DNA from 3 places in the Vibrio ponticus genome. Region 3 is predicted to be linked to each of the others. Evidence: predicted binding sites of a transcription regulator. Region 3 holds the regulator's gene; each other region holds the start of a gene.

Region 1 (4,292 bases), 410 kb from region 3:
GCTTCGTTGAAAGATTTATCGAATTTACCAGCTGTATCATAAACAACCGCTGGCTTGGCTGCGAAAACACTGAACGATGACATAGCAAGCGCTAGAGTAGAGAGTTTCAGAATTGGATTTTTCACTATCAGATCCTTAGTAGTGCAAATGCGATATGAAAGTAGCTGCTCTCTGTTTTCACAATATAATAACAATTATGAAATCAATGTTTCGCTACATAGAGTAAATTAGGTCAAATTGTTGTCAAAATTAACCAATTTGAGTGGTGACACTCTTGACCATTAACTAGTCATTTTATCGTTTGCTTGGTTTATTTGAAACCAGTCAAGAATATAAAAATGTGATGCATATCAATAGAAAACGTTACCGTCAGTCAGATAAAGATCATATTTGTGATGTACGCATTTGTTGGAAAAATGCAATTTTTTTGTGTCGAGGAAAAAGTTAACTATGAGCTTGTTTGATACTCACTGTCATTTGGACTTAATGGTTGAAAAAGGGATTGATCTCGATGCGGCTTTAAGTGCAGCAAAACAGGCTGGTGTTGAGCAGATATTGGTGCCAGCTGTCGATGAAAGCAATTGGGACCGCATTGCCGATTATGCCGAGCAATACACTATGGTGAATTGGGCTATCGGTATCCACCCAATGTTTGTTGCTCCAAAGAGTCTTGAGCAAATTAATCGTATGCGTATGCGCCTTGAGTCAAATGCAAGCTGTATTGCGATTGGAGAGTGTGGGCTTGATTTTTACCATGGTCGAGATAATCAGCAACTCCAAACTGAGGTGTTGGTCGAGCAGCTTAAGCTAGCACAGCAGTTTGAATTGCCAGTATTGCTGCACGTAAGAAAAGCGCACCAAGAGCTAATTAAAGTACTCAAGCAATATCCATTGCCTTGCGGGGGAGTTGTGCACGGATTTACTGGCAGCTATGAACAGGGGATGGAGTATATAAAGCTTGGTTTGTGTCTCGGGGTCGGTGGTTCAATTACTTATCAAAGAGCGAATAAAACTCGTAATGCGGTCGCTCGCTTTCCTTTGGAATGTATTGTTTTTGAGACCGACTCGCCCGATATGCCATTGAGTGGTTATCAAGGAGAAGCAAATCAACCCAAATTCGTCAAAGATGTTCTATCTTCTTTTATATTGCTGCGAAATGAGTCTGAGCAAACGATTAGCAAAATAGTGGCAAAAACGACCGAAAAAATGTTTAAATTTTGCTGATTTATTGTGTGTTTAGTGTTGTCTGGCTCATTTAAACGGTTGCGTTTTGTGATTAATATCTCAATTGTTAATGTATAGTTCGTGTTGTGTGGTAAAAAATGCGAGGTGGGTACTACTTTTACTGAGTTCGATAAGTATAATCCACCGCGCTTTTGTAGCTCCACTTTGTAACACGCCAATAAATAACATAAGGAAGTCATAAACTATGAGCCTGTTTATGAGCCTAGTCGGTATGGTAGTGCTTCTTGCTATTGCATTTGCATTCTCATCAAACCGAAAAGCTATCAACTTAAGAACTGTAGGTGGCGCATTCGCTATCCAATTTGTACTTGGTGCATTCGTTCTATACGTGCCTTGGGGTCGTGATCTACTAAACGGTTTCTCTCAAGGTGTATCAAACGTTATCAACTACGGTAACGATGGTATTTCTTTCCTATTCGGTGGTCTTGTTTCTGACAAGATGTTCGAAGTATTTGGCGGCGGCGGCTTCATCTTCGCATTCCGTGTACTTCCAACACTGATTTTCTTCTCAGCACTGATTTCAGTACTGTACTACCTAGGCGTGATGCAATGGGTTATCAAAATCCTTGGTGGTGGTCTACAGAAAGCGCTAGGTACATCTCGCGCGGAATCAATGTCTGCAGCAGCTAACATTTTCGTAGGTCAAACTGAAGCACCTCTAGTGGTTCGCCCATTTGTTCCTAAAATGACTCAATCTGAGCTGTTTGCGGTAATGTGTGGTGGTCTAGCTTCTGTTGCTGGTGGTGTACTTGCTGGCTACGCTTCAATGGGGGTTCCTCTAGAGTACCTAGTAGCGGCATCATTCATGGCAGCACCTGGTGGTCTACTATTCGCTAAGATCCTTCACCCAGAGACTGAAAAGCCTGAAGAAGATATCGCAGCGGCAATGGACGGTGGCGATGACAAACCAACTAACGTTATCGACGCAGCAGCAGGCGGCGCGGCATCAGGTCTACAACTAGCACTTAACGTAGGTGCAATGCTAATCGCATTCGTAGGTCTAATCGCTCTAGTTAACGGTATGCTAGGTGGCATCGGTGGTTGGTTCGGTATGCCGGATCTAACACTACAACTAATCCTAGGTTACCTATTCTCTCCACTAGCATTCCTAATTGGTGTGCCATGGGATGAAGCAATCGTTGCAGGTTCATTTATCGGTCAAAAACTGGTAATCAACGAATTCGTAGCTTACTTGAACTTCACACCTTACATCGGTGAGAGTGCACAAGTAGTTGCAGCAACAGGTGAGATCATGTCTGACAAGACAGTGGCAATCATCTCGTTCGCTCTATGTGGCTTTGCAAACCTATCGTCTATCGCGATTCTACTAGGCGGTCTAGGTAGCTTGGCTCCAGCTCGTCGTGGCGATATCGCACGTATGGGTATGAAAGCAGTTCTTGCTGGTACATTATCTAACTTAATGGCAGCAACAATTGCAGGCTTCTGTCTAAGCCTAGCAGCTCTATAATTCGAGCTCGTTTAATATAGACGCCACTTGAAATTATGCCCTGTAGCACTCATATGCTGCGGGGCATTTTTTGTTTTTACCTAGGGTAATTTTCTTTTTCACAAGGCTTGTGAATAAAGGCGAATACCCGGTAAAGTTTTTTGAGATACAAACCGTTTGCGCGCTATTTGCCACTACAGTTTTGTGCGGTTTCTTTATAAGGTAAGCGTCATTGATTGAATTTGGATTAAATTGCGTTCAAATTAGCAATGAATTCTCACTATCAGGTAAATGATTTACCTGACAATGCATATAGCGCGAGCCAGGTGCGAGGTTATATGCTATTAAAGACACCGCAATCATTGATTGTTGTGCCATAGGGCCAAACTGGTACTGTGCGGTGACAAGGATAGCAATTGGGGCAAATTCGCTGTTTGCCACCGAGTCTTCAAGGAACCAAGTCCGTTCATCAATAACTGTTTTCTCAGCCTATACTCAGAGTGCAGAGAATCAGTCACATTTTTGAATATTGATCGGAGATAGAAATGAGCGATTTAAAAGCAGCAGCGTTACGTGCACTTCAACTTATGGACCTAACGACGCTAAATGACGACGACACAGATGCGAAAGTTATTTCACTTTGTCACGATGCAAAAACAGCCGTAGGTAACACAGCTGCGATCTGTATCTACCCTCGCTTTATTCCTATTGCTAAGAAGACACTTCGTGAGCAAGGTACGCCAGAAGTACGTATCGCAACTGTAACTAACTTCCCTCACGGTAACGACGATATCGAAATCGCAGTAGCGGAAACGAAAGCAGCTGTAGCATACGGTGCTGATGAAGTAGACGTAGTATTCCCTTACCGCGCCCTAATCGCAGGTAACGAAGAAGTGGGCTTTGAGCTAGTTAAACAATGTAAAGCAGCATGTGGTGACAGCGTTCTACTTAAAGTAATCATCGAAACAGGTGAACTGAAAGAAGAAGCGCTAATCAAGAAAGCATCACAAATCTGTATCGAAGCAGGTGCTGACTTTATTAAAACTTCAACTGGTAAAGTGCCAGTGAACGCAACACCAGAATACGCGCGCATGATGCTAGAAGTGATTCGTGACATGAACGTAGCTGAGACTGTTGGTTTCAAACCAGCGGGTGGTGTACGTACTGCAGAAGATGCGCAAGCTTACCTAGCAATGGCTGACGAAATTCTAGGTGACAACTGGGTTGATGCTCGTCACTACCGTTTCGGTGCATCGAGCCTACTGACTAACCTTCTTAATACATTAGAAGTGACAGACGAGAAAGCGGATCCAGCCGCTTACTAATATCTTCGTCATATTTGAAACTGCAACGTCGTTTGCTGCATAAATTATCTCTAATCACATAGTTGTCTATGCTCATAGAGATAATTTACTGGCAGCCTAGTTGCAGCTCCAACTATTTAGAAGATAGCGTAAAAATTTAGTCTGTTTGATGAAGTGGTGCTCGCCACCACTTCAATCTCTACCTCTTTACCTTACAACCTTACTCATACGAGTACGGGAGGACCTAATGTATTTACCACAAGAGATCATTCGTAAAAAGCGTGATGGCGAAGTGC
Region 2 (4,292 bases), on a different replicon from region 3:
TTTTGCACTGAGCAAAAAACGCATGAACGATTGGCAACAATGGTTTTTCAACACCGAGTACCAAGTTAAGCAACTACCAAGCTACGCTCCTGAAGTTGCAGCAAACCCAATGACAGCATTTATCGATTTGCCCGTTAAATCGCGCTTTAAATTTATGCTGGATAACGCTCAAAATACCATCGCGGCCTATATCAAAGGTCCGGTATGTCGAGGGCAATTGGCACTTAATGTGATTAATGACCGCTTTTGGGTATTCTTCCTTGATCCAGACAAAAGTGATATTCCTGAGGTTAACGACTTCTATCGTAGCCAAGCCGACAATTTAAAGCTGCCTGGTGAACTAGAAAGCAATACTCTACCTGTCACTAACTGGGTTAAATATTCTCGCCAGCAGGCACGCTACTTAGAAGCCAAGTCTGAGTTCATTAACGCTACATTTAAGAATGGTGAACATCTCGATACTGGTCTTATCTGGGATGGTAATGGCACTAACCCAAATGCAGCCTTAACTATCTTCCGTCACTTTGATAGTGCATCCGTGGTGCGAGGCATGGTCGGTACCCCACCTAAAACTGCGTGGATCCTTGATTATGCACTTCTTGAGCGCATCCATTATCTGTTGGTGGCTGGGTTTGATGTCTATGGTAACTTTGGTCACCAGCTGATCACTCGCATGTTTATGGACTTTTTGCGCCTTGAGGGTGAGAGTAACTTCGTTGCTCTGCTACCAAGAGATGTCCGCCATAAAGAGCAATCGAGTTGGTATCAAAACCAAAGCACTCAGTTAAGCGACTTCTTGCAACGCAATGTAAAGCCATTTGACCAGCCAACACAGGTTCCTTACACAACGGCGAATCCAAAGGCCGAGTTGTATGACATTTTGCGCGACAAATTGGAACCCGTTCTCAATAACCGCTTTGACATTGTTGATAGTGGATTTAAGCAGGAAAACGAAATGCTCTTGCGCCAAATCGCTGCAATCAAAGGAGAAGGACTTCGTCCAATTCCACAAATCATGATGCTGATGATTGAATCAGAAAATGGCAAGCAGCAGTTGTTTACTCTGCTACACAACAACGCGCATACCAACATTACAAGCCTATTCGACGAAGAGAGCAATCGTGATTACAAACATGACGATCTCACTTTGGTTCGTGGAGTGATCGGTAGTTATCCAGCCGCGTATTTATCACTCGAAGAGAATCAAATTCCACTGTTGGTCAATTTGCTAAAAAACATGCGTGGCGAAGAAGATTACGTCAAGTTGTTGGATACATTCGCGATTCGCCGTAGTAATCCAGAGTTCTGGTCTTTTAGCGATAACGTTCATCGTTGGTATCAGCAAGATCAACCTATCGAATTTGGTTTGCTTGACTACAATAGATTTGAGAATAGGTAGAAATCTTTAACCCTTCTATCCTAATTCAGGAGGTGTGTATGAACAGCAAAGAGACAATGCGAAACCTTGAGCAACAGATTTACGTTGCTTGCTCCGAAGGTGATTACGACACAGTCAACATGCTCGAGCATCAGTTAGAAATGCTACGCACTAAAGCGGAGCACCCTTTTGACGATGACCCCTACGCGCCAGAGGGAAAACTTTTCCCCGACGATGAGTGGTAAACTCGTCTTACTCGCACTGTAATGAAAAGCCCCGCCAGGGGCTTTTGTTTTACCCCTTATTCACTTTTGACTTGTATAAACACCATTTCCCGAGCATAGTAGCCATCCTTACTGGACAGTGTGCTACAAACTAATCCTTTACAAAGCACTTTTTGGCGCTATCATTCTTGCGCAAACGTTTTCGTGTCCATGTTTTTCGCATAATCGAGGGTTTTATGCTGTCGGATATAGATATTTGCCGTACTACGTCATTATCACCAATTAATGACATCGCCTTGCGCGCTGGTTTACTGCCAGACGAATTTCACAGCCAAGGTAAACACAAAGCTAAAGTTTCACTTCACTGCTTAAAACGTATTAATCAAAACCGCAGTGGTAAATTAATCGTGGTGACCGCTATCACTCCTACACCATTAGGTGAAGGTAAAACGGTGACAACCATTGGTTTAGCTCAGGGGCTTGCCAAACTCAATCACTTAGTCATGGCGTGTATCCGTCAACCATCTATGGGGCCTGTATTTGGCGTTAAAGGTGGCGCGGCAGGCGGTGGCTATTCACAAGTCGCTCCAATGGAAGAGCTTAATCTCCACCTAACCGGTGACATTCATGCTGTCACAGCCGCACACAATCTAGCCGCAGCGGCGATCGATGCCCGTATCTACCACGAGCAACGCAATGGTTATGATGACTTTGAAGCCCGTAGCGGCTTAAAGGCTCTAAAAATCGACCATAAGCGCGTGGTTTGGAAGCGTGTGATGGACCATAACGACCGCGCTTTGCGCATGGTAACAGTGGGCAAAAACGAGCTTGGCAAAGACATTAACGGTTTCGAACGCGAAGATGGCTTTGATATTTCTGCCGCTTCTGAACTTATGGCGATTCTCGCACTGTCGTCAGATCTTAAAGATCTGCGTCAACGCATTGGTCGTGTAGTGGTCGCCTATTCACTCGATGGCGAACCTGTTACTACCGAAGACTTACAAGTAGCTGGCGCCATGGCAGTAAGCATGCGTGACGCGATAGAGCCAACGCTGATGCAAACGCTGGAAGGAGTACCCACTCTTATTCACGCCGGACCTTTTGCCAATATCGCTCATGGTAACTCATCGATTATCGCGGACAATATCGCGACACATCTTGCTGACTACACCGTCACAGAAGGCGGTTTCGGCTCTGATATGGGCTTTGAGAAAGCGTGTAACATCAAAGCACAAGTTGCAGGCAAAGCGCCTGATTGTGCGGTCATCGTCGCGACACTACGCGGCTTAAAAGCCAACTCAGGTTTATATGACTTAAAGCCGGGGCAAGCGATTCCAGACTCACTGTTTGAAGATGATGCTAATGCATTGGAAGCCGGTTTTTCCAACCTGAAGTGGCATATTGAAAATGTTGCCAAGTATGGCGTGCCAGCAGTGGTTGCCATCAACCGCTTCCCACAAGATAGCGAAGCTGAATTAGCACAATTACGCACTATGATTGAGGCTTTACCGCATAATGTTGAAGTCGCATTAAGTGAAGGATTCGCAAAAGGCGGAGAAGGTACGCTCGAGCTTGCGAGCAAAGTTATTAAGCAATGCGAACAGGAAAGCAGCTTTAAGCCGCTCTACAATTTCTCACAAACTACCGAAGAGAAACTAATGGCGGTGGCAGAAGTGGGCTACGGTGCATCCAGCGTCACACTTAGTTACCAAGCAAGGCACCAGTTGGAAGAATATCAAAAGCAAGGTTTTGACAACCTTGCTGTTTGCCTAGCAAAAACACCGCTTTCGATCTCGACCGACGGCAGCGTCAAAGGTGCACCAAGCCAATTTAATGTTCCAATTCGCGAGCTCAAACTCTGCGCAGGAGCTGGCTTTATCTACGCTCTGTGTGGCAATGTAATGACCATGCCGGGTTTACCTGAGAGGCCTGCCTTCATGAACTTAGACTTAGATGATGAAGGTAATATCATTGGGCTTAGCTAATAAAAAACTTAAATTAGACATAGTCATAAACGAGAACTAATTTAAACCGCCGAGATGAAAAATCTCGGCTTTTTTACATCGAATCCAATGCCCTAGCCTATCTTCTGACACTGAATAAAAATGAAATTAGGATTCTTGGACAGATACTCAAATCGCTCTGCATCCATCTGTTTCACTTGCTCTGACACCTGTCCTTCTGAAAGCGCAGTGATAACTAAACCATGTTGAGTCAAAGCGTGAGTAATTTCTGTCAGCGAACGTCGATAAAATGTAACTTCTACAGGTTCACCAATGGTATTCCACTTTTCTTTAACTTGCTCACAGGAGAAATAGTTACCTGATGTCGAACACTCAAAATCTGCAAACGGGTGATGAGTCGAAAACACAAAGCGTCCCCCTTTTTTGAGCACGCGATACACATCTTTAAACAATGGGTTAAGATCGTCAAGATAGTGAATCATCAGGGGTGAAATCACCAAATCAAAACTGTTATCATGCTCAGCAGGCAAACCTGTTTTTAAGTCTTGCGCGTACGCGTTAACACGTTCATCGGCTCCCAACTGAGTTGCTTTGCTCTTAACGATATCCACCATTTGTGGTGAATAATCAATACACGTCACTTCTGCGGCGCCATGTTCACACAGATATTGCATATAAACGCCCGAGCCACAACCCAGATCGAGTACTTTGAGCCCAGCTAATTCA
Region 3 (4,292 bases):
AGTGCAATCAATGCAATGCCAATAATCAGTTTCTTATTCATCTTTGCTCTCCTTTAACCCTTCTCTACGCCCTTGAGTTAATTTAGTTCATTTATCGGGTAATTTGTTCCTATTGTTTAATAAGAACCTCAAAGCAAAGAAAAACTTTCATAAAAAAAGCCAGCAGTTGCTGACTTTTTTACTCTACTGTAGTCGAGAGAGCAGTTCTTCTCGACGAGTCTGGGGAACCACAGACCAATGTGTGCCTTTTATCGCGCCTTCTAATGACCAGAGGAGCTCTAAACTGACGTCGCTGCTGTGAGTGTCTCGAATCGCCTTATACGCTTCTACAGAGCCTGCTTCTTCGAGTTGTTCGACATTGTCGATGCCTGCTTTTTTCAGCATACGCTCTGTTGCTAGGCGCAGGTTTGGCAAATCTTTAATACGAGTCGGCTTGGTTTCGGCTTGAACCGACTTCTCTTGCTGCGCTTGAGTGTGAGCTTCACGTCCGATCTGCAGTGTTTTTTCACTGTCGTTGTACCACTCTTCGCTAAGAGCGAAGTACTTGGTTACTACCGGGAAGCCACGTTTCTGATATACGTATGGTTCGAAGCCTTGTAATTTAAATTGTGCAGCTAGAGCACTGTCTGCGCGAATATGAAGCTTATTATGTACCACTAGTGCAAACATTGTTTCGTCTGCAAAGATCCCAAACCCACCAAACATAGATCGAGATTTAATACGACCTAGCGGCTCAAATAGCCTCATTGAGTCTTTAAGAATTGGTTTATCCATTCAGTACTTTCTCGGTGTATGTGTATGTCAATACGCCACCAAATCAGGTCCGAGAGAATAGCAGTTGTGCAGGAAATAGGAGAGTAATCCGTTAACGTGCGCATTTCTACCATCGGCAACCCCGCTACCATACATATTGTCGATGACAATGATGTTTAGGCCGGTGGCTTTGCGTCCCAGCTTTTCAGTCTGGTTTGCCCTGTGCGTGACTTAATTTGCTTTGCTAAAGATTGTTTACTTAGCAGCTAAGTATCTTATTACTATGAAATAGTTGTGAATCTAATGCAAGAATTAAGTTGAATAGAAAAGACAATAGCTGACAGTTTAACCATCAGCTATTGATATAAATGCGAGTTACTTCAAAGTACTATGCTCGGACATTTGCCAGCGTATTGCTCGGTACTCTGATTTAGTTGATTTTCGCAACGGTAGAGCGATCAACGATTTCTGGGTGCATTTCAAACACACGTTTTTCGTGCTCTTTGTCCTTAATGCGCTCAAGTAAGATTTCAAATGCGTTTTTACCCACACGACGCTTAGGTTGGTGAACCGTGGTTAGCGGTGGTGAGAAGTACTCTGCTAGTTCAATGTTGTCGTAACCAATCACTGACATATCTTCAGGGATACGAATGCCTTTTTGCTGTAGGCGGCTCATTAAGCCTAGTGCCATCGTATCGTTGAAACAGAAAATTGCCGTTGGGCGTTTGTCCATCGCAACAATCTTGTCAGCCGCTAACACAGCAGTGTCACACTCGAAGTTACCTTCTAAAATCCAGTCTTCATCAACCGTCAGGTTCGCTTCGCCCATTGCGCGCTTAAAGCCTTGAATACGCTCTTGGCAAACTGCTTTTTCAAAGTGACCACTCAAACAAGCGATATCTTTATGACCATGGTCGATAAGGAATTTGGTTGCTAGGTAGCCACCTTCTTCTGCGTTATCGATAATCTTGTCGGTTTGAGAGCTCTCTGGACCCCAGTCCATGACCACTTTAGGAATGTCTTTATGGCGATCTAGCATCTCGCTCAGTTCTTCAGTTAGGTCAGAACACATTACTAAAATGCCGTCGACACGCTTTTCTGCAAGCATGCGAATGTAGTCACGTTGCTTCTCGTAAATACCGCCGGTATTACAAAGGATCAACGTGTAACCTTGACGGTAGCAGTAGCTCTCTACGCCATCAATGACTTCAGAGAAGAAAAGGTTCGTTGATTGAGTCACCAACATACCAATCGTACGTGTGGTATTACATTTTAAGCTACGAGCCACCGCACTTGGTGCGTAGTTTAGCTCTTTTACTGCTTCCATAACGCGTTCTTGAGTCGCTTCTGCAACAAAACGCGTTTTGTTAATTACGTGTGAGACTGTCGTAGTTGATACGCCAGCGAGGCGAGCAACGTCTTTAATAGTGGCCATAAGGTATGATCCTATTTATAGCTGCCACATGGCTATTCACATTTTTGAATAAAACTGGCAGAAAGTAATAGAAATACAAAAACCGCTTTTTTACAGCGGTTTGTACTTGATTCGTATTTTTTTATCGTTTGCGGCTTCGATTTTAGACCGCATCGTCGCCAGTAGCAAACGAAAAACCCATTCATTGTTGACGAATGAGTGTTTTAGCTCTCTTCACCCACTAGGTAGTTGCAGTCCAATTCTAAGAAAGCAACCAGCAGTGACGCCACAGAAGAGTAGAAACCGAATGAATCTAAAGTTTGGCTTTTCGCGGCAAACTTAGGCACCCAGTTTAAAATGTGCTGACGAATAAACGCTTCTTGCTCTAGCAGTGCATCGTTGAGATGACGCTCTTGTTCAAGTTCGTTAGAACGAATGATCATGTTACCAAGCAAATCGAGCTCAATGGCAATGTGATCAGCAGGCTCGTTCAAATCTTGGTTAACGGCTACGCCATGCTTAGTCAGCAGGGCATCCATCTCGTTTGCTGGTTCGTCATGCAGCAAACCAGTCGTGCCAACGTACATAGACGCATAAGGCAGTGCTGATTCTTTGTCTGACTTCAAGAACAAGTCGCAAAAGTCAGCGGCAAGTTCAAGCTGACCATCTTCACGGTCAATCTGACGATTTAACGCATCAACAAGGCGGTCAACCGCAGGTTTTAGCGTTGGGTTTTCACCCAGACCGGCAAGAAAGCCTCGAATAGCAGGGCTTTGATATTGCTCAAGTTCTGCTTCTGTTAGCTCTTTAGCGAACAGACTAGAAAACCACCAGTAAATCTCTGCACGTTTTTCATTAAACGCTTTTAATTCTTGCATCTCGCAATGCTCCAAGTTTCAGTACTATTAATATTTTAGCGAACAAAAATGAATAGCGATAACACATGTTGTGATTAAATGAGTCAAAAAATGGCAAAAGATTAACAACTGCGCTAGTTTTGTCTTGAATCAATAAAAAATCATCTTTCTAGATTTTAATATAACAAATACTAGAAATGTTACGATTTATGAATAGAATACACTTGAAATTAATTCCCAATGTAAATTAAGTGGTTTAGATGAGCTATCACGTATTAGTAGTAGAAGATGATGCGGTCACTCGCAGTAAGCTAGTTGGCTACTTTCAAAATGAAGGTTACACAGTCAGCGAAGCTGAAAGCGGCGAGCAGATGCGCGACACCCTACAAAATCATTCGATCGACTTAGTTATGTTAGACATTAACCTTCCTGGTGAAGACGGTCTGATGTTAACTCGCGAACTGCGTAGTCAATCGGACATTGGAATTATCCTGGTAACAGGACGCACGGATAGCATTGATAAAATCGTTGGTCTAGAAATGGGCGCAGACGATTATGTGACAAAACCGTTCGAACTTCGTGAATTGTTAGTGCGCGTGAAAAACCTATTGTGGCGCATCTCTGCGGCACGTAACGCGGGCACTATGGTTGATCAGAAGAATGACGCAAATATTGTTCGCTTTGGCGAATGGATGTTTGACATTCAACGTCGCGCGTTAAGCCGCAACGGTGAGCCAGTAAAACTGACTAAAGCAGAATACGAGTTGTTGGTAGCGCTTTCTTCGTACCCGAACCAAGTACTAAGCCGTGAACGTATTTTGAATATGATTAGTCATCGTGTTGATGCGCCAAACGACCGTACCATCGATGTACTGATTCGTCGTATGCGCGCTAAAATGGAATTTGATCCGAAGAACCCACAAATTTTTGTTACGGTTCACGGTGAAGGTTACATGTTCGCTGGCGATTAAGTGACTAACCGAAGTTGAAAACAAAAAAACCGAAGCAGATGCTTCGGTTTTTTTATCTTAAGTAAGTTAGCCGCTAAGGGATTAGACCTTACTTTGTGATGGTTCGATTACGGACTCTTCGGTATTTGAAACCCAGTCACGTAAATCTTGCCACAGTCGACCCAATGTCTCATGCCAGTAACGCTCGGTCTGTTCTAAGTAAATTGCTTTTGGCATGTACTTGTTCCAGAACTGATCAATTTCATTTTGTGCTAGATAGTTGGTTGGCGCTGGATAAGGTTTCAATCCCGCAGAATG

Evidence for each region. Region 3 encodes PurR, which represses purine synthesis genes. Its sites were predicted from a motif close to TNANGNAAACGTTTNCNTNA; they were not measured.
Region 1: the regulator PurR is predicted to act here: its motif matches at 1,252-1,271, upstream of GZN30_RS01310 (NupC/NupG family nucleoside CNT transporter).
Region 2: the regulator PurR is predicted to act here: its motif matches at 1,791-1,810, upstream of GZN30_RS17390 (formate--tetrahydrofolate ligase).

What each region holds. Positions count from the first base shown of each region.
Region 1 covers NZ_AP019657.1:287,415-291,706, forward strand. Annotated here, with positions in the region: gene GZN30_RS01300 (BMP family lipoprotein) at 1-125, opposite strand, end outside; gene GZN30_RS01305 (TatD family hydrolase) at 451-1,224, shown strand; gene GZN30_RS01310 (NupC/NupG family nucleoside CNT transporter) at 1,430-2,713, shown strand; gene deoC (deoxyribose-phosphate aldolase) at 3,238-4,017, shown strand; gene deoA (thymidine phosphorylase) at 4,244-4,292, shown strand, end outside.
Region 2 covers NZ_AP019658.1:668,486-672,777, reverse strand. Annotated here, with positions in the region: gene GZN30_RS17400 (fatty acid cis/trans isomerase) at 1-1,399, shown strand, start outside; gene GZN30_RS17395 (hypothetical protein) at 1,438-1,623, shown strand; gene GZN30_RS17390 (formate--tetrahydrofolate ligase) at 1,839-3,587, shown strand; gene GZN30_RS17385 (class I SAM-dependent methyltransferase) at 3,680-4,292, opposite strand, start outside.
Region 3 covers NZ_AP019657.1:695,744-700,035, forward strand. Annotated here, with positions in the region: gene GZN30_RS03110 (TVP38/TMEM64 family protein) at 1-41, opposite strand, end outside; gene GZN30_RS03115 (TfoX/Sxy family DNA transformation protein) at 184-774, opposite strand; cyclic di-GMP riboswitch class I at 886-983, opposite strand; gene purR (HTH-type transcriptional repressor PurR) at 1,184-2,188, opposite strand; gene torD (molecular chaperone TorD) at 2,392-3,045, opposite strand; gene torR (two-component system response regulator TorR) at 3,285-3,995, shown strand; gene elyC (envelope biogenesis factor ElyC) at 4,077-4,292, opposite strand, start outside.